DNA from 3 places in the Kitasatospora sp. NPDC050463 genome. Region 3 is predicted to be linked to each of the others. Evidence: predicted binding sites of a transcription regulator. Region 3 holds the regulator's gene; each other region holds the start of a gene.
What was found. Region 3 encodes HrcA, which represses chaperone genes, less so after heat shock. Its sites were predicted from a motif close to TTNGCACTCNGNNNNNCNGAGTGCNAA; they were not measured.

Region 1: the regulator HrcA is predicted to act here: its motif matches at 2,309-2,335, upstream of groL (chaperonin GroEL).
Region 2: the regulator HrcA is predicted to act here: its motif matches at 2,225-2,251, upstream of groES (co-chaperone GroES).

The regions. Positions count from the first base shown of each region.
Region 1 is NZ_JBFAJO010000001.1:308,783-315,297, forward strand. Features, by position in the region: gene AB0J08_RS01365 (hypothetical protein) at 68-430, opposite strand; gene groL (chaperonin GroEL) at 530-2,152, opposite strand; gene AB0J08_RS01375 (cold-shock protein) at 2,615-2,818, opposite strand; gene AB0J08_RS01380 (ubiquitin-like small modifier protein 1) at 3,423-3,701, opposite strand; gene thrC (threonine synthase) at 3,758-5,053, opposite strand; SAM riboswitch class I at 5,071-5,203, opposite strand; gene AB0J08_RS01390 (glucosyl-3-phosphoglycerate synthase) at 5,353-6,390, shown strand; gene AB0J08_RS01395 (trehalose-6-phosphate synthase) at 6,444-6,515, shown strand, end outside.
Region 2 is NZ_JBFAJO010000016.1:92,810-99,324, reverse strand. Features, by position in the region: gene AB0J08_RS12995 (polysaccharide deacetylase family protein) at 1-824, shown strand, start outside; gene AB0J08_RS12990 (class I SAM-dependent methyltransferase) at 896-2,071, opposite strand; gene groES (co-chaperone GroES) at 2,394-2,699, shown strand; gene groL (chaperonin GroEL) at 2,833-4,461, shown strand; gene AB0J08_RS12975 (LysR family transcriptional regulator) at 4,596-5,603, shown strand; gene AB0J08_RS12970 (WhiB family transcriptional regulator) at 5,683-6,009, opposite strand.
Region 3 is NZ_JBFAJO010000036.1:79,152-85,666, forward strand. Features, by position in the region: gene hemW (radical SAM family heme chaperone HemW) at 1-566, shown strand, start outside; gene AB0J08_RS22955 (DUF3097 domain-containing protein) at 683-1,516, opposite strand; gene AB0J08_RS22960 (hypothetical protein) at 1,560-2,144, opposite strand; gene htpX (zinc metalloprotease HtpX) at 2,175-3,104, opposite strand; gene hrcA (heat-inducible transcriptional repressor HrcA) at 3,366-4,400, shown strand; gene dnaJ (molecular chaperone DnaJ) at 4,477-5,616, shown strand; gene AB0J08_RS22980 (16S rRNA (uracil(1498)-N(3))-methyltransferase) at 5,705-6,454, shown strand.

The DNA.
Region 1 (6,515 bases), on a different contig from region 3:
CGTCCGGGGCCGACCGAACGCGAAGGCCCGGCCCGGCGCACGGAGCGCCGGAGCCGGGCCGGTCACGTCAGGCGAGCTCCCCGACGGGCGCCACCACCACCCCCGCCTTGCCGCAGACCCAGTGCGGCTCCGGCCCCAGCTCGGGCTCGACACCGAGCGCGTGCGGGTCCCCGTCGGCCGCGCAGGAGGTGCAGAGCGGCCAGCGCCCGTACGCCTCCAGCAGCGCGTCCTGGACGTCCTGGGCGACCAGCCCGAGCACGTAGTCGGCACCGTCCGGCCACTGTTCGAGCCACCACCGGCGGTGCGTCACGGCGTTCTCCACCAGCGACACCACGGCGGCGTCCGCCACGTCCCGCGCGGTCAGGTCGGCCAGGATCAGCGCCCGCGCGTTGTGCAGGGCGTTCTCGATGTCGTCAGCGGTGGCAGCCATCCGTCCATTGTCCCAAACCGGCGCCGGACACAACGCCGCACGGGCGGCTCCCCGAGGGGAACCGCCCGTGCGATCGGGAACCGACCGATCCGGAGAGGATCAGAAGTCCATGTCACCGCCCGGCATGCCGCCGCCGGCGGCCGCGGCGGCCTTCTCCGGCTTGTCGGCGATGACGGCCTCGGTGGTGAGGAACAGCGCCGCGATGGAGGCGGCGTTCTGCAGCGCGGAGCGGGTGACCTTCGCCGGGTCGATGATGCCCTCGGCGATGAGGTCGACGTAGGTGTTGGTCGCGGCGTTCAGACCGTGACCGGCGGGGAGGTTGCGCACCTTCTCCACCACGACACCGCCCTCGAGGCCGGCGTTGGTCGCGATCTGCTTGATCGGGGCCTCCAGCGCCACGCGGACGATGTTGGCACCGGTGGCCTCGTCGCCCTCCAGCTCCAGCTTGTCGAACGCGACACCGGCCTGCAGCAGAGCGACGCCACCACCGGCGACGATGCCCTCCTCGACGGCGGCCTTCGCGTTGCGAACGGCGTCCTCGATGCGGTGCTTGCGCTCCTTGAGCTCCACCTCGGTGGCCGCGCCGGCCTTGATGACGGCCACGCCGCCGGCCAGCTTGGCGAGGCGCTCCTGGAGCTTCTCGCGGTCGTAGTCCGAGTCGCTGTTCTCGATCTCGGCACGGATCTGGTTCACGCGGCCGGCGACCTGGTCGCTGTCGCCGCCACCGTCGACGATGGTGGTCTCGTCCTTGGTGATGACCACCTTGCGGGCGGTGCCCAGCAGGTCGATGCCGGCGTTCTCCAGCTTGAGGCCGACCTCCTCGGAGATCACGGTGCCACCGGTGAGGATGGCGATGTCGCCGAGCATGGCCTTGCGGCGGTCGCCGAAGCCCGGGGCCTTGACGGCGACGGACTTGAAGGTGCCGCGGATCTTGTTCACGACCAGGGTCGACAGGGCCTCGCCCTCGACGTCCTCGGCGATGATGACGAGCGGCTTGCCGCTCTGCATGACCTTCTCCAGCAGCGGGAGCAGGTCCTTGACCGAGCCGATCTTGGAGTTCGCGATGAGGATGTACGGGTCCTCGAAGCTCGCCTCCATGCGCTCCAGGTCGGTGGCGAAGTAGGCGGAGATGTAGCCCTTGTCGAAGCGCATGCCCTCGGTGAGCTCGAGCTCCAGGCCGAAGGTGTTGCTCTCCTCGACGGTGATGACACCTTCCTTGCCGACCTTGTCCATGGCCTCGGCGATGAGCTCGCCGATCTGGGTGTCGGCGGCCGAGATGGAGGCGGTGGAGGCGATCTGCTCCTTGGTCTCCACGTCCTTGGCCTGGGCCAGCAGCTGGTCGGAGACGGCCGCGACGGCCTTCTCGATGCCGCGCTTCAGGGCCATCGGGTTGGCGCCGGCGGCGACGTTGCGCAGACCCTCGCGAACGAGCGCCTGGGCGAGCACGGTGGCGGTGGTGGTGCCGTCACCCGCGACGTCGTCGGTCTTCTTGGCGACCTCCTTGACGAGCTCCGCGCCGATCTTCTCGTAGGGGTCCTCGAGCTCGATCTCCTTGGCGATGGAGACACCGTCGTTGGTGATCGTGGGAGCGCCCCACTTCTTCTCCAGCACGACGTTGCGGCCCTTGGGGCCGAGCGTGACCTTCACCGCGTCGGCGAGCTGGTTCATGCCACGCTCAAGGCCGCGGCGAGCTTCCTCATCAAAGGCGATGATCTTGGCCATCAGAAGTGGTCCTCCGGGACACGGTCGACTGCTCGGACCAAGGGGTGCCCGCGACGGACGGCCCTGGTGTGCGGGGGTCCTTTCCCCTACCGCTCCCGGGGGCCTCACCGACCCGATCCGCTGTCACTCTCACACTGTGAGTGCTAACGCCAATGATTAGCACTCCGGGTAGGCGAGTGCAAGCCCAATCGCCCGACCCGCGAGCCGCGTCCACCCCCGCGGGCCGCCCCCGCCGGACCGCCGGCAACCCTCGCGAAGCCCTCGTCGGGCCCTGCGACGGCCCCTCGTCGGGCCCTGCGCCGACCCGCCGTCGGCCCCCGCGCCGACCCGCCGACGGACCCGCCGACGGACAGGTCGGCAGACATGCCGACGGGCCCGTACGACATGTGTCGTACGGGCCCGTCGTGAAGCAAGAGGTGCACCAGCCGATCGGGCCGAGCCGAACTCCTGGGGTCGGAAAGGTCAGACCGCCGCGCGGACCATGTCCGCCTGCGGGCCCTTCTGCCCCTGAGAGATCTCGAACTCGACCCGCTGGCCCTCCTCAAGGGTGCGGTAGCCGTCCATCTGGATCGCGCTGTAGTGGACGAAGACGTCCGCACCACCGTCGACCGCGATGAAGCCGTAGCCCTTCTCCGCGTTGAACCACTTGACGGTGCCCTGAGCCATTCCGAACTCCCCTAGTGCTGTGCTGGCCCTTCACGCGCCCGCAGGTCGCGGACCCGGGTCTGGTTTGAGGCCTTGCCCGGGGAACCCCCCCTGGGCGCAGCCGTGCACGCCACAATCGTCCGCGGAGACCACCGGAAGGCATCCGGTGAGCGGGTGATTGCGTCGACCGCGGCTGAATGTATCCGGATCGACGCCCTCTGCAACAGGGTCAATCGCCGGGAATTCACTGGGCCCGCCAGGGGACAGGCCAGGCCAAAGCGGGAGGAAATCGGCATTTCACGCCGGACATAGCGGACGAATTACCCAAATGCCTTCGAGAATTCTGACATCGGCCTGACATGTTTCACGGTCACGGCCCCGGCGCCGGTCTCAGCGGCCGGACAGACACCGGCAGTACGGGCGCGGACGGATTCAAGTACCGGAAGCGAGGAGGGAAGGGAAGCCCTCTTCCCGGACGAGCGACACTCTACTCCCCCGGACCGAAAAATATTCCCGCCGGAATGCGACGGGCCGCTCGCACGTACGGAGAGCGGAATTCCGTACGTGCGAACGGCCTGGCCGGAAACGACCCGGCCGATAAACGACCTGGTCGGAAAGGGGCGGGTCAGCAGCCGCCGGCCACCGCGGGAATGATCGAGACGCTCGCGCCGTCCTTGATCTCGGTGGCCAGGCCCTCCGCGAACCGGACGTCGTCGTCGTTGACGTAGATGTTGACGAACCGGCGCAGCTTGCCGGCGTCGTCCAGGATCCGGGCGGCGATCCCGGCGTGGTTCTTCTCCAGGTCGGCGATGACGTCGCCCAGGGTGGCGCCCTCGGCGGTCACCTCGGCGGTGCCGCCGGTGTAGGTGCGCAGGATGGTCGGGATGCGGACGGTGGCGCTCATGGGGGTCTCCTCGGGCGGAACGGCGCAACGGCCGGGCTGCGGGGGCTGCGGGTGGGTCAGGCGAAGGCGAGGCCGGCGTCGCGGAACGAGGCCAGCGTCGGGCGGATGACGGCGGTCATCCCGGAGTCGGAGACGGCGTCCAGCGTCTTCAGACCGTCACCGGTGTTGATCGCGACGGTCTCCTTGGCCGGATCCAGCTGCCCGGTCTCCACCAGCTTCTTCAGCACGCCGACGGTCACCCCGCCCGCGGTCTCGGCGAAGATGCCCTCGGTCCGGGCCAGCAGCTTGATCGCGGCCACCACCTCGGCGTCGGTGACGTCCTCGACGGCCCCGCCGGTGCGGCGGGCGATGTCCAGCACGTACGGGCCGTCGGCCGGGTTGCCGATCGCCAGCGACTTGGCGATGGTGTCCGGCTTGACCGGCCGGATCACGTCCTGGCCGGCCTTGAAGGCCGCCGACACCGGCGAGCAGCCGGCCGCCTGGGCGCCGAAGATCCGGTACGGCCGGTCCTCGACCAGGCCCAGCTTGATCAGCTCCTGCAGGCCCTTGTCGATCTTCGTCAGCTGCGAACCCGAGGCGATCGGGATGACGATCTGCTCCGGCAGTCGCCAGCCGAGCTGCTCACAGATCTCGTACGCCAGCGTCTTGGAGCCCTCGCCGTAGTACGGGCGCAGGTTGACGTTCACGAAGCCCCAGCCCTCACCGGCCGGATCCCCGATCAGCTCCGAGCAGAAGCGGTTCACGTCGTCGTAGTTGCCCTCGATGCCGACCAGCTCGCCGCCGTAGACACCGGCCATCACGACCTTGCCCTGCTCCAGGTCGTGCGGGATGAACACGCAGGACTTGAACCCGGCCCGGGCCGCCGCCGCGCCCACCGCACCGGCCAGGTTGCCGGTCGAGGAGCAGGAGAGGGTCGTGAAGTGGAACGCCCGCGCCGCCTCGATCGCACAGGCGACCACGCGGTCCTTGAACGAGTGCGTCGGGTTGCCCGAGTCGTCCTTGACGTGCAGCTGGGCGGTGAACCCGAGCTCGCGGCCCAGGTTGTCCGCCTTCACCAGCGGGGTCCACCCCGGGTTGAGGTTCGGCTTGCCGGCGACATCGGCCGGGACGGGCAGCAGCGGCGCGTAGCGCCAGATCGACGCCGGACCGGCCTCGATCCGCTTGCGGAGCTCCTCCGCGCCCTCGCTCCCGAAGTCGTAGGCGATCTCCAGCGGCCCGAAACACTCCAGGCAGGCGAAGCTGGGGCCGAGCGGGAAGCGGGTGCCGCACTCGCGACAGGACAGTGCGACGGCGGGGCCGAGATCAACGGTGGCAGGTGCGGCGCCGGAAGCGGATGTCGCTGTGATAGCCATGATGGCGGAGGCCTCTCTCCTCATCTTCCCCGTGACGCGGGCGCGCCACAGGACGGAATTGGCACCTGTCCCGCCGGGGCCCGAGGCCTGCCGTGCGAGAAGGTTGCCGGGACGTCAACGGGCCGTTCCCTCAGTCCCTCTGGATGAGCTCTGTGAAGTTGTGGTCCTGCTCAGCGGTGACCCCGACGTGCGAAGGTCCGATCGCTGTACGAAGACTGTATCCGAAGGCGTCCACCGTGAACGGGACCGTCCGCCACGCGAGATGCCCCGTCCCACCCCGATCCGCCGAGGAGAGTTCCGTGCCCGCCGAACCGACACCCGCGCTCCTCCCGAAGGCGGCGTCCTGGCTGCGCCGCCGCTCCTGGAGCGCGGCCGACCGCCCGGTGCGCGCGCTGCTGGAGGCCAAGCAGGCGGCGGGCCCGGCCGGCACCATCAGCGTGGTGCTGCCCGCCCTGGACGAGGAGGCCACCGTCGGCGACATCGTCCGCACCGTGCGCCGCGAGCTGATGGAGGAGCTGCCCCTGGTGGACGAGCTCGTCGTCGTCGACTCCGGCTCCGTGGACGGCACCGCCGCGGCGGCCGCCGCGGCCGGCGCCCGGGTGGTCCACCGCGACGACATCCTGCCCCGGCTGCCCGCCGCCCCCGGCAAGGGCGAGGTGCTCTGGCGCTCGCTGCTGGTCACCAGCGGCGAGATCGTCTGCTTCGTCGACGCCGACCTGCGCGCCTTCGACCCCACCTTCGTCTCCGGGATCATCGGCCCGCTGCTCACCGAGCCGGACATCCAGCTGGTCAAGGCCATGTACGACCGCCCGCTCGAAGTGGCGTCGAGCGGCTCCGCGACCGGCGACGCCGCCATCGTCCCCTCCGGCGGCGGGCGGGTCACCGAACTGGTCGCCCGCCCGCTGCTCAACCTGCACTGGCCGGAACTCGCCGGTTTCGTGCAGCCGCTCGGCGGCGAGTACGCGGCCCGCCGCTCACTGCTCGAACGGCTGCCGTTCCCCACCGGCTACGGCGTCGAACTCGGCCTCCTGGTGGACGCCCTGGAGGTCGCCGGCCTGGACGCCCTCGCCCAGGTGGACGTGGGCGTACGCCACCACCGCCACCAGGACGGTCAGGCACTCGGCCGGATGGCCGCCACCATCTACCGCACCGCCCTGGAACGCCTCGACCGCACCCACCGGCTGAAGGCCTCGGCCGACCTCGTCCACCCGCTGCTCACCCAGTTCACCCGCGACCCGCGGACCCGCGCCTTCACCGCCCACACCCACCCGGTCACCGCCGTGGAACGGCCCCCGATGCACACCGTCCCCGAGTACGCGAACCGTCACGGCCGTTAGGGCCGGGGGCCCGGCGGGGTTTGCCGACCCGGACCCACGGCAACATGCCAACCATGGGCGATCTCACGACCGAACGTTCGAGTGCGACCGGCTCCGCCGCCGTCCTGGTGGCCTCCAACCGGGGA
Region 2 (6,515 bases), on a different contig from region 3:
GCGGCGGTGCGGGCGCCGGGCCGGCGGCCACCGCCGCCACGACGCCGACGGCCGCTGCCACCGCACCGCGGACGCCTCCCGCTGCGAACCCGACGCCCGCCGCGGCGCCCGCCGCCGGGGACGCGGCGGCCTGGGCGAAGTGGAACCTCAAGCCGCTGCCGCCCGCTCCCGCGGCGCCCGCGGACAAGCCGATCAAGCTCGAACGGACCGGCGTCGTACCGGTGTTCAGCGAGGTGAAGACCGCCGACAAGGTCGTCTTCGTCACCATCGACGACGGCGCCGAGAAGGACCCGAAGTTCGTCGAGATGCTGACCGACCTCAAGGTGCCGATCTCGATGTTCCTGACCCGGGACATCGTCAAGGAGAACTACGGCTACTTCAAGCCGCTCCAGGCGCTCGGCAACCACATCCACAACCACACCGTGGACCACGCCCAGATGAGCAAGGTCACGCCGGAGAAGCAGAAGTCCGAGGTCTGCGACGCCCAGTCAGCGCTGACCCAGCAGTACGGCAGCGCGCCGCTGCTGTTCCGCCCGCCGTACGGGGACGGTGCCAACACCCCGGCGCTGAACACCTCGGTGCAGCAGTGCGGGCCGCGCGCGATCGTGCTCTGGCGCGAGTCGATGCAGATCCACGACATGCAGTACCAGGCGGCGGACAAGAAGCTGCGGCCCGGCGACATCGTCCTCGCCCACTTCCGGGGGCCGAAGGACCTCAAGGGCGAGACGATGACGCAGATGTTCGGGGAGCTGCTGGCCCGCATCCAGGAGCAGGGCTTCGCGGTGGCCCGGCTGGAGGACTACATCCAGGCGCCCGCCACCTGACCCGGGCCCGGCCCGGGCGGCCCGGGCCCGGACCGGTCTGCGCCCGGCCCGGGCCCCGCGCCCGGCCGGGTCTACGGGAGCGTCACCGGCTGCCCGAGCATCATCAGCGGGCCCCGGTCGGTGCGGCAGAGGATCACCGTGACGCTGTTCGGCCCGCTCAGCTTCAGCTGGCGGCGCAGTTCCTCCGGGGTGATCGCCATTCCCCGCTTCTTGATCACCACGGTGCCGACGGCCCGCTCGCGCAGCAGCGCCTTCAGCTTCTTGATGTGGAACGGCAGCACGTCGGTCAGCTCGAAGGCGTGCGCGTACGGGGTGGCGACCAGTCGGTCCGAGGTGAGGTAGGCGATCTTCGGGTCGATCAGCCGGCCGTGCACCTGCGCGGCCACCTCGGCGACCAGGTGCGCCCGGATCACCGCGCCGTCCGGCTCGTAGAGGTAGCGGCCGACCGGGCCGGCCGGCGGGTCGGGCAGGTCGCCGCCGGTCAGCGAGGCGCCGTGCGGCAGCAGGGTGGCGCGGTGCGGGTGCCCGGCTCCGGTGCCGAACCAGAGCACCGCCTCCTTGACGTCGCCGTGGTCGGAGACCCACTCGGCCTCCGCGTCGGCCGGTACGGCCTCGTGCGGAATGCCCGGGGCCACCTTGAGCGCGCCGATCGGGGCGCGCCGGCCGGCCTCGATCGCCCAGGAGAGCGGCGGGGCGTACGCCTCGGGGTCGAACACCCGGCCGCGCGCGGTGCGGCGGGCCGGATCGGTGAAGACCGCGTCGTAGCCGGTGACGTCGATGTCGGCGACGTCCGCGCACCGCACCTCGACGAGGTCCGCCAGGCCCAGCGCGGCGGCGTTCGCGGCGGTGGCCGCGCAGGCCGCCGGGTCCCGGTCGACGGCCAGCACCTCGATCCCGGCCCGGGCCAGCGCCAGGACGTCCCCGCCGATCCCGCAGCAGAGGTCGGCCAGCCGGCGCACGCCCAGGCCGGCGAACCGCCGGGCCCGCCACTCGGCGACGCTGCGCCGGGTGGACTGCTCGACGCCGTTGGCCGTGAAGTACATCAGGTCGGCGTCCGCGCCGAACTTCGCCCGCGCCCGCTGCCGCAGCCGGGCCTGCCCGAACGCGGCCGAGACCAGGTCCGCCGAGTGCTCCCGGCGCAGCCTGGTCGCCAGCGCGAGCTCCTCCTCGGGCGTGAACTCGCGCAGCTCGGCGAGCAGGGACTGCCCCTCGGGGGTCAGCAGGGGCTGCAGGTTCTCGGTCTCCACCCCGTCATTCTCCCCGGTCGGGGCGTCCGCCCGCCCCGGACCGGGCGGACCGGGGCGGGTGCGTGGCGGGTGGCGGAGCGGGCGGGGACCCGGCCGCGGCATCGCACAGGAGTGCGGCCGGACACCCGCCGTCCGAACCGTTCGGGCGCGCCGTTGGCACTCTGGTTGACTGAGTGCTAACCGCGGCCTATGGTCGTCCTTGGCACTCTCCCCATGGTGAGTGCTAACGCGACGACGTGTGTCTGACCCCCGCGACGGCAGGCCCGCAGGTTCGCCAACTACCTGTTAGAAAACCCCGTAATCTCCGAAGGGGAGCTCGGACGTGACCACCAGCAGCAAGGTTGCCATCAAGCCGCTCGAGGACCGCATTGTGGTCCAGCCGCTCGACGCCGAGACCACCACGGCCTCCGGCCTGGTTATCCCGGACACCGCCAAGGAGAAGCCCCAGGAGGGCGTCGTCCTGGCTGTCGGCCCGGGCCGCTTCGAGGACGGCCAGCGTCTGCCGCTCGACGTCGCCGTCGGTGACATCGTCCTGTACTCGAAGTACGGCGGCACCGAGGTGAAGTACCAGGGCGAGGAGTACCTCGTCCTCTCGGCGCGCGACGTTCTCGCCATCATCGAGAAGTAAGCAGCACCGAGAAGTAAGACGTTCCAGCCCGCCCCGGATCCGTGTCCCAGTGACAGGGGCCCGGGGCGTGGTTGTTGGTTCACGTAAGTCCGGTGGCCGGCGTGCCGGCCGCAGCCCCGAGGGAATAGGGAACATGGCGAAGATCCTGCAGTTCGACGAGGACGCCCGCCGCTCGCTGGAGCGCGGTGTCAACAAGCTGGCCGACACCGTCAAGGTGACCATCGGCCCCAAGGGCCGCAACGTCGTCATCGACAAGAAGTTCGGTGCCCCGACGATCACCAACGACGGCGTCACCATCGCGCGTGAGGTCGAGCTGGACGACCCGTACGAGAACCTTGGCGCGCAGCTCGTCAAGGAGGTCGCCACCAAGACCAACGACGTCGCGGGTGACGGCACCACGACCGCCACCGTGCTGGCCCAGGCCCTGGTCAACGAGGGTCTGCGCAACGTCGCCGCCGGTGCCGGCCCGGCCGCCCTGAAGAAGGGCATCGACAAGGCCGTCGCCGCCGTCTCCGAGCACCTGCTCTCCATCGCCCGCGAGATCGAGGGCAAGGACGACGTCGCCGCCGTCGCGTCCCTCTCCGCGCAGGACACCCAGGTCGGCGAGCTGATCGCCGAGGCGATCGACAAGGTCGGCAAGGACGGTGTCATCACCGTCGAGGAGTCCAACACCTTCGGTGTGGAGCTGGACTTCACCGAGGGCATGCAGTTCGACAAGGGCTACCTGTCGCCGTACTTCGTCACCGACGCGGAGCGGCAGGAGGCGGTCCTGGAGGACCCGTACATCCTGATCAACCAGGGCAAGATCTCCTCCATCCAGGAGCTGCTGCCGCTGCTGGAGAAGATCCTGCAGGGCGGCTCCTCGAAGCCGCTGCTGATCATCGCCGAGGACGTCGACGGCGAGGCGCTGTCCACCCTCGTGGTGAACAAGATCCGCGGCACCTTCAACGCGGTCGCCGTCAAGGCCCCGGGCTTCGGTGACCGCCGCAAGGCGATCCTGGGCGACCTGGCCACCCTGACCGGTGCCACCGTCATCTCCGAGGAGGTCGGCCTCAAGCTCGACCAGGCCGGTCTGGACGTGCTGGGCACCGCCCGCCGCGTGACGATCACCAAGGACGAGACCACCGTCGTCGACGGTGCCGGTGACAGCGAGGCCGTGGCCGGCCGCGTCGCCCAGATCAAGGGCGAGATCGCCAACACGGACTCCGACTGGGACCGCGAGAAGCTGCAGGAGCGCCTGGCCAAGCTGGCCGGCGGCGTCTGCGTCATCAAGGTCGGCGCCGCCACCGAGGTGGAGCTGAAGGAGCGCAAGCACCGCCTGGAGGACGCCATCTCGGCGACCCGTGCCGCGGTCGAGGAGGGCATCGTCGCCGGTGGTGGCGCCTCCCTCGTCCACGCCGCCAAGGTGCTGGAGGGCGGCCTGGGCCTGGAGGGCGACGAGGCGACCGGTGTCGCGGTCGTCCGCAAGGCGCTCGCCGAGCCGCTGCGCTGGATCGCCCAGAACGCCGGCCTCGAGGGTTACGTCATCACCCACAAGGTCGCCGAGCTGGAGGCCGGTCACGGCTTCAACGCGGCCACCGGCGAGTACGGCGACCTGCTGAAGGCCGGCGTCATCGACCCGGTCAAGGTCACCCGCTCCGCGCTGGAGAACGCCGCGTCGATCGCCTCCCTGCTGCTCACCACCGAGACCCTCGTGGTGGAGAAGAAGGAAGAGGAGGCCGACAACGGCCACTCGCACGGTGGTCACGGCCACTCCCACTGACGCCTGATCAGTGACCGCAGGCCCGGTCCGCGCCCCCTCGGGGGTACGGGCCGGGCCTGCGGCGTGTCCCGCGCTTCACTCTTCAACTATCAGTTGAATTTTGCATAACGTAAAGATTGCCTTATAACTGAGGCATGATCGAGGCCCGCCACCTGCGCGTACTGCGTGCTGTCGCCCGCACTGGCTCCTTCTCCGCCGCCGCCCGTGAGCTGGGCTGTACGCAGCCCGCCATCAGCCAGCAGATGAAGGCCCTGGAGAAGTCGGTGGACACGCCGCTGGTGGTCCGTTCGGGGCGCGGCATGCAGCTGAGCGAGGCCGGGCGGGTGCTGCTCAAGCATGCCACCGGAATCCTGGCCGGGCTCTCCGCGGCCGAGGAGGAGGTCGCGGCGATCGCCGGACTGCGGGCCGGGCGGGTGCGGCTGGTCTCCTTCCCGACCGCGAGTTCCACCCTGGTGCCGCCGGCCGTCGCCCGGCTGCGGGACAGCCATCCGGGGGTGCGCGTGTCGCTGGTCGAGGCCGAGCCGCCGGAGTCGCTGGCGATGCTGCGCGGCGGCGAGTGCGAGATCGCGCTGGCCTTCCGCTATCCGCAGGCGCCCGGCGGCGCCCCGGCGCCCGCTCCCGCGCACGGCACGCCGCGCGAGGCCCGGGCCGAGGCCAACCTGGAGGCCCAGCAGCTCAGTGCCACCACCGACTGGTCCGATCTGGTGGTCACCCCGCTGCTGGACGACCCGCTGGTCGGCCTGCTGCCCGCCGCGCACCCGCTGGCGGGGCGCGGCGGCGGGCGGGGGCCGGTGGAACTCGCCGAGCTGGCGGGGGAGCAGTGGATCGCCGGCTGCCCGCAGTGCCGGGGGCACCTGGTGGAACTCTGCGCGGGGGCGGGTTTTGAGCCCCGGATCGACTTCGCGACCGACGACTACCCGGCGGTGGTCGGCCTGGTGGCGGCCGGGCTGGGGGTGGCGGTGCTACCGGGGCTGGCGCTGGAGTCGGTGCGCCCCGACGGCGTGTCGGAGGTGCAGGTGCGGACCGCCTCGGGGGCGCCGGCGGTGCGACAGGTGGTCGCCCTGACCCTGCCGGACCTCGCCGAGGTGCCGGCGGTGGCGCTGATGCTGGAGCGGCTGGCGGGCGCGGCGGCCGGGCGCTGACCGAGCCCTCGGGCGGGCGGGCCGACGGCCCCGGGCACCGAGAAGAAACGTTTCTTCACAGCGCGAAACGGGTGCGTGTCTAGCGCGACAGCCCCGTCGGCGCGACCAGCGGGACCTCCACCAGGCGGTTGCGCGAGCGGCCCATCATCTCCTCGCGCTCGTCCTCGGTCAGGCCTCCCCAGACGCCGTACGGTTCACGGACCGCCAGCGCGTGCGCCGCGCATTCGGTGCGTACCGGGCAGCGCATGCAGACCTCCTTGGCGCTCGCCTCGCGCGAGCTGCGCGCGGCGCCGCGCTCCCCCTCGGGGTGGAAGAAGAGCGAGCTGTCCACGCCGCGGCAAGCCGCGGAGAGCTGCCAGTCCCAGAGATCGGCGTTGGGGCCGGGGAGGCGGGAGAAATCTGCCATGGCTCATTCCCTTCAGAGGCTCGGCGGCCGCGGACCGGCCATCGGCGGGCTGGGCTGCGCGGCACGGCGAGGCTTCGATGCGCTGATGTGGACACCTGGAAATATGACTTACGGCAACTCCATGGACAAGTCACCCACAGAGTGGCACAACAGTCAATGACCATACAAAAGCTATAAAAACGGGCAAAGTGGGCATGGAGTTCGGCGGGCGCGGACGTGGCAATCGGGTGGTCGACGGGCGCACGACGCTCCGCACCGGCGTGCGGGTCGTGCGCCCACCGCGCACGAGCTGCACAAAAGTGCGGCGTGTGCACCGCGAGGTGGCTGATCGGTAACGGGTCGGCCACGTACAGTGGTGGAGATGGCCCTGAAAGCCGTAACTCATTCGAGTGACGGTCGTTGGAAGTGCGGAGGCGGTTAGCGGGCGCCGGACGTCGGGAACGATCGCGGGAAGTTCAGGCGATCGGCACGGAGTCCGTCGCCAATCGGCCGTGTCGGAGAGATTC
Region 3 (6,515 bases):
TCTCGGCCTACTCGCTGATCGTCGAGGACGGCACCAAGCTGGCCGCCCGGGTCAAGCGCGGCGAACTGCCGATGATCGACGACGACGTGCACGCCGACCGGTACCTGATCGCCGAGGAGGCGCTCGCCGCCGCCGGCTACTCCTGGTACGAGGTCTCCAACTGGGCCACCACCCCGGAGGGCCGCTGCCGCCACAACGAGCTCTACTGGACCGGCGGCGACTGGTGGGGCGCCGGCCCCGGCGCGCACAGCCACGTCGGTGGCGTCCGCTGGTGGAACGCCAAGCACCCGGCCGGCTACGCCCGCGCCCTGGCCGAGCGGCGCACCCCGGCCCAGGGCCGCGAGCTGCTCACCGACGAGGACCGCCGGGTCGAGCGGATCCTGCTCGAACTGCGCCTCGCCGAGGGCATCCCGCTCACCCTCCTCGCCGGGGCCGGCCTGAAGGCCGCCGAGCGCGCCCTCGGCGAGGGCCTGCTCGACCCCGCCGGCTGGGCCGGGGGCCGCGCCACCCTCACCCTCCAGGGCCGCCTGCTGGCCGACGCGGTCGTGCGCGACCTGGTGGACTGACCTTCGTCACCGTGGGTGCCAGCCGTCGGAGGGGGCGTGCGACTACCGGGATCTTCGAGAACCCGGACCTGCTCGGCCTGGTCCTGGACACCTCGGAGTTCCGGACGTACGCGTAGTCACTCGGCCAGAGTCACGAAGTCGATCAGTTCCTCCACCTTGGCCAGCAGTGCGGGTTCCAGGTCCTTGTAGGAGTCGACCGAGGCGAGGATCCGCTTCCACGCGGCGGGGGTGTCCACCGGCCAGCCGAGGCGGCGGCAGACGCCCTCCTTCCAGACCTCGCCGTACGGGACGTCCGGCCAGCCGGGGATGCCGACGGAGGAGGGCTTCACGGCCTGCCAGACGTCGATGTACGGGTGGCCGGCGACCAGCACCGCCGTGCCGGTGACCCGGGCGGCGATCCGGTGCTCCTTGGTGCCGGGGAGCAGGTGGTCGACCAGGACGCCGAGCCGGCGGCCGGGGCCGGGGGCGAAGTCGGCGACGATCGCCGGCAGGTCGTCGATGCCCTCCAGGTACTCGACGACCACGCCCTCGATCCGCAGGTCGTCGCCCCAGACCCGCTCGACCAGCTCGGCGTCGTGCCGTCCCTCGACGTAGATCCGCGACTCCCGGGCGACCCGGGCCCGGGCGCCGGGGACGGCGACCGAACCGGAGGCCGTCCGGCCCGGGGCCCGGGAGGGCGCCGGTGCGGCGCCGGCGGGCCGGACCAGGGTGACCGCCCTCCCGTCGAGCAGGAAGCCGCGCGGGACCAGCGGGAAGACCCGGTGCTTGCCGAAGCGGTCCTCCAGGGTGACGGTGAGCCCCTCGGCGGTCTTCTCGCAGCGCACCACCGCCCCGCAGAAACCGGTCGCGGCCTCCTCGACCACGAGGTCCCGCTCGGCGGGTACTTCGGGGGCGGGCTGTTGCCTCTTCCACGGCGGGGTGAGGTCCGGTCCGTACTGGCGGCTGCGCATGCAGCCGACTATAGGCAGCGGCACCGGCCGGCGCCGAGGGCCCTCACAGGCCCGGCGCGCCCCAGACCGGGAACCAGCGGGTGAGGTCCTTCTCCAGCCGTAGGTCGTTCCCCAGCATGGCGTTGACCTGCAGCTCCAGCGGGCTGTTGCGCTTCTCCCCACCGCCCGGCACCGGCGCGAACGGGTAGAAGGTGCCGCGTTTGTACAGGTAGACCAGCGCCAGCGGCTGCCCCTCGGCGCCGCGGAAGCCCACCAGCGAGCAGAGCAGCTGCGGGCCGAAGCCGTTCGCCTCCAGCTCGCTGTTGACCGCGTGCAGGTCGTTGACCAGCTCCGGCAGCTCCTCGGGCGTGTGCCGGGCGAGCAGCCAGGAGTACCCGTAGGCGTCCTTGGAGGCCTCCACCGGGACGCCGCCGCGCTCGGTGTCGGCGTCCAGCAGGGCCCGGACCTGCCGCTCGACCTCGACGAACGCCCCGCCCTCGACGGAGGCGAAGCAGACCGACCCGACACCGGTCGGCCGGAAGCCGGCCGCCGCCTCCAGGGTCAGCGCGGCCGACGGCACGCCGAACAGCTGGTCGAGATCGGGCCTGACGGGCTTGGTGCGGCCGAACAGCGCGTCCAGGATTCCCACGGCGGTCCCCTCCGGGGTTCGTGCGGCGGCTCAGCGGCCGAGCTGGGTGGAGATCCTCGCCAGCTGCTCCAGCTGCTCCAGCCGCTTCTCCAGCGACGGGTGGGTGGAGAACAGCTGCGAGGCGGCGTCCCGGGCGCTCAGCGCCGGGGCGAAGTAGAAGGCGTTGTACGCCTGCGCCTGGCGCAGGTCCTTGGTCGGGATCGCGGCGATCTGGCCGGTCACCTTGGTCAGTGCCGAGGCCAGCGCGCTGGGCCGGCCGGTGAGCTGGGCGGCCGCCCGGTCGGCCGCCAGCTCCCGGTAGCGGGAGAGCAGCCGGGTCAGCAGGAAGCTGATCGCGTACACCACGACCGACACCAGCGGGATGACCAGCGCGGCGATCGCGGCGTTGGAGTCGTTGCTGTTGCGGGCGCCGCCCATGAAACCGCCGTACATCGCGATCCGGGTCATCGCCCCGGCCAGCACTCCGAGGAACCCGGCGACGGTCATCACCGCGACGTCCCGGTGGGCGACGTGCGACAGTTCGTGGGCCAGGACGCCCTCCAGTTCCTCGGGCTCCAGCCGCCGCAGCAGCCCGGTGGTGACGCAGACCACCGCGTTCTGCGGGTTGCGGCCGGTCGCGAAGGCGTTCGGCATGTCGTTGTCGGCGACCGCCACCCGCGGTTTGGGCATGTCGGCGAGCGCGCAGAGCCGGTCGACGGTGCCGTGCAGCTGGGGGTACTGCTCCGGGGTCACCCGGTGGGCGCCCATCGCCCGCTCGGTGATCTTGTCGCTGAACCAGAACTGGGCCACGAACAGCCCGCCGGAGATCAGCACGATCAGTGGCCAGGCGCCGCGCAGCAGCGCGATCAACAGGCCGGTGAATCCGACGTACAGCAGCCCGATCACGAACATCGTCCCGACCATCCGGCCGGTCAGGCCGCGGTCCGGTGCGAAGCGGGTGTGCTGGCCCGAGGTCGACATCGCTGGTCCTCCGTTCGCCGTTCGCTATCGATGCTGCCACCCGGCCGGGCCCGCGGCATCACCCGCGTGCCGCGGAGTGCGGGCAGGATCACCCCGGCGGGGCCGTTCCTGCCGTCGGACCCGGGCCTTACACTGGCAGGTACGGTTCTGGCACTCGTCTGTTCGGAGTGCCAAAGCCGCGGTCCGCCCAGAGCGGCCCGGAACATGCCAGAACGGACAATGTCACCACGGACAACGTGCGAAGAGGGAGGTGCGTGCCCCATGGCCGGTGAGGTCCGACAGCTCGACGAACGCAAGCTCGCCGTGCTCCGCGCCATCGTCCAGGACTATGTGGGCACCGAGGAGCCGGTCGGCTCCAAGGCCCTCGTCGAACGACACAACCTCGGGGTCTCCCCGGCCACCGTCCGCAACGACATGGCCGCGCTGGAGGAGGACGGCTTCATCCACCAGCCGCACACCAGCGCCGGACGGATCCCCACCGACAAGGGGTACCGCCTGTTCGTCGACCGGCTGGCCGAGGTCAAGCCGATGAGCGCGCCCGAGCGGCGGGCCATCCGGCACTTCCTGGACGGCGCGGTGGACCTGGACGACGTGGTCGCCCGTACGGTCCGGCTGCTCGCCCAGCTCACCCGGCAGGTCGCGGTGGTCCAGTACCCCTCGCTCTCCCGGTCCACGGTGCGTCACATCGAGCTCGTCGCGCTGGCTCCGGCGAAGGTGATGCTGGTCCTGATCACCAACACCGGCCGGGTCGAGCAGCGGATGGTCGACTGCCCGGGCACGGTCGGCGAGGTGGTCCTCGCGGACCTGCGTGCCAGGATCAACGCACGGGCCGTCGGTGTGCGGCTGCCCGAGGTGCCGGGGCTGCTGGACGAGCTCCCGGCGATGTTCGAGGCGGCGGACCGGCCGGCGGTCACCGTCGTCCTGGCGACGCTCTTCGAGGCGCTCGCCGAGCAGAACGAGGAGCGGATCATGCTGGCCGGCACGGCCAACCTGACCCGCTTCGGCCACGACTTCCCGCTCACCATCCAGCCGGTGCTGGAAGCACTGGAGGAGCAGGTCATCCTGCTCCGCCTGCTGGGCGAGACCGCCGACGCCGGGATGACGGTCCGGATCGGTCGGGAGAACGCGTACGAAGGGCTCAATTCCACCTCGGTCGTCTCCGTCGGTTACGGTTCGGGCGACGAGAGCGTGGCCAAGCTGGGTGTGATCGGTCCGACCCGGATGGACTATCCGGGCACAATGGGGGCGGTGCGAGCGGTGGCACGGTACGTGGGCCAGATCCTGGCCGAGTCGTAGGGAACGACCGGTGTCGCACGGGTGACACCGGTACCAGTCGCAAGCACTTCTACAGGCGGAACAAGCGGAGCATTTGGTGGCCACGGACTACTACGCGGTACTCGGCGTCCGACGGGATGCGGGGCAGGACGAGATCAAGAAGGCGTTCCGGCGCCTGGCGCGCGAACTGCACCCGGACGTCAACCCGGACCCGAAGACGCAGGAGCGGTTCAAGGAGATCAACGCCGCCTACGAGGTCCTCTCCGACCCGCAGAAGCGGCAGGTCTACGACCTCGGCGGGGATCCCCTCTCGCCCAACGGCGGCGGCGCGGGCGGCTTCGGCGCGGGCGCGGCCGGATTCGGCTTCTCCGACATCATGGACGCGTTCTTCGGCGCGGCCTCCGGTCAGCGCGGCCCGCGCTCGCGCACCCGGCGCGGCCAGGACGCCATGATCCGGCTGGAGATCACCCTGGAGGAGGCCGCGTTCGGCACCACCAAGGAACTCCAGGTCGACACGGCCGTCACCTGCACCACCTGCAGCGGCGAGGGGGCCGCTCCCGGCACCTCCGCGCAGACCTGTGACATGTGTCGCGGCAAGGGCGAGGTCTCCCAGGTCACCCGGTCCTTCCTGGGCCAGGTCATGACCTCCCGGCCCTGCCCGCAGTGCCAGGGCTTCGGCACCGTCGTGCCGACCCCGTGCCCGGAGTGCGCCGGCGACGGCCGCGTGCGGGCCCGCCGCACCCTGACCGTCAAGATCCCGGCCGGTGTCGACAACGGCACCCGGATCCAGCTGGCCGGCGAGGGCGAGGTCGGCCCCGGCGGCGGCCCCGCCGGCGACCTCTACGTCGAGATCGCCGAGACCACCCACGCGACCTTCCAGCGCCGCGGCGACGACCTGCACTGCACGGTCACCATCCCGATGACGGCCGCCTCGCTCGGCACCCAGGTGCCGCTGCAGACCCTGGACGGGCTGGAGGAGGTCGACATCCGGCCCGGCACCCAGTCCGGCCAGTCGATCCCGCTGCACGGCCGCGGCATCACCCATCTGCGCGGCGGCGGCCGCGGCGACTTGATAGTGCACGTCGAGGTGCAGACGCCCTCCAAGCTCGACCCCGAGCAGGAGGACCTGCTGCGCCGCCTCGCGGTGCTGCGCGGCGAGGAGCGGCCGTCCGGCCAGTTCGCGCCCGGCCAGCAGGGGTTGTTCTCCCGGCTGAAGGACGCCTTCAACGGCCGCTGACCGCACCGGCGCCCGGTGACCCCGCTCCGGCGGGTCACCGGGCGCCGTCGTTCCCCCGCCCGTCCCCCCCCGACTCCCAGGAACCGCCATGACCGCGCCCGTGTTCGTCGTCGAGACCGCGCAGCTCGCCTCCGCCGCCCCCGGCGCGGTGGTCCGGCTGGACGGCCCGGAGGGGCGGCACGCCGCCGCCGTGAAGCGGCTGGAGCCGGGCGAGGCGGTGACCCTGGCCGACGGGCTCGGCCTCGGGGTCGACGGCACGGTCACGGCCGTCCACGGCAAGGACGCGGTCGAGGTGACGGTGGCCGCGGTCCGCCGGGAGGCCGAGCCGGCGCCGCGGATCGTCGTCGTCCAGGCGCTGCCCAAGGGCGACCGCGGGGAGCTGGCGGTGGAGACCATGACCGAGGTCGGCGTGGACGTGGTGATCCCGTGGGCCGCCTCCCGCTGCATCACCCAGTGGAAGGGCGAGCGCGGCGCCAAGGCGCTCGCCAAGTGGCGGGCCACCGCCCGCGAGGCGGGCAAGCAGTCCCGCCGGCTGCGCTTCCCCGAGGTCCGCGAGCTCGCGACCACCCGGCAGCTGGCGCCCGTCCTGGCCCGTGCCGCCCTCGCCGCGGTGCTGCACGAGGAGGGCGCCGAGCCGCTGGCCGGCGCCGCGCTGCCCGACAGCGGGGACATCGTGCTGGTGGTCGGCCCCGAGGGCGGGGTCTCCCCGGAGGAGCTGGCCGCCTTCGCCGAGGCCGGCGCCGGGCCGTACCGGCTCGGGCCCTCGGTGCTGCGCACCTCGACCGCCGGGGTGGCCGCCGGCGCCCTGCTGCTGGGCCGCACCGGCCGATGGGGCTGAGCGCCCGTTCGCCGTGCGAGCCGGGTGCCCTTTCGTCCCCCGTAGGGGCGGCCTCGGCGAA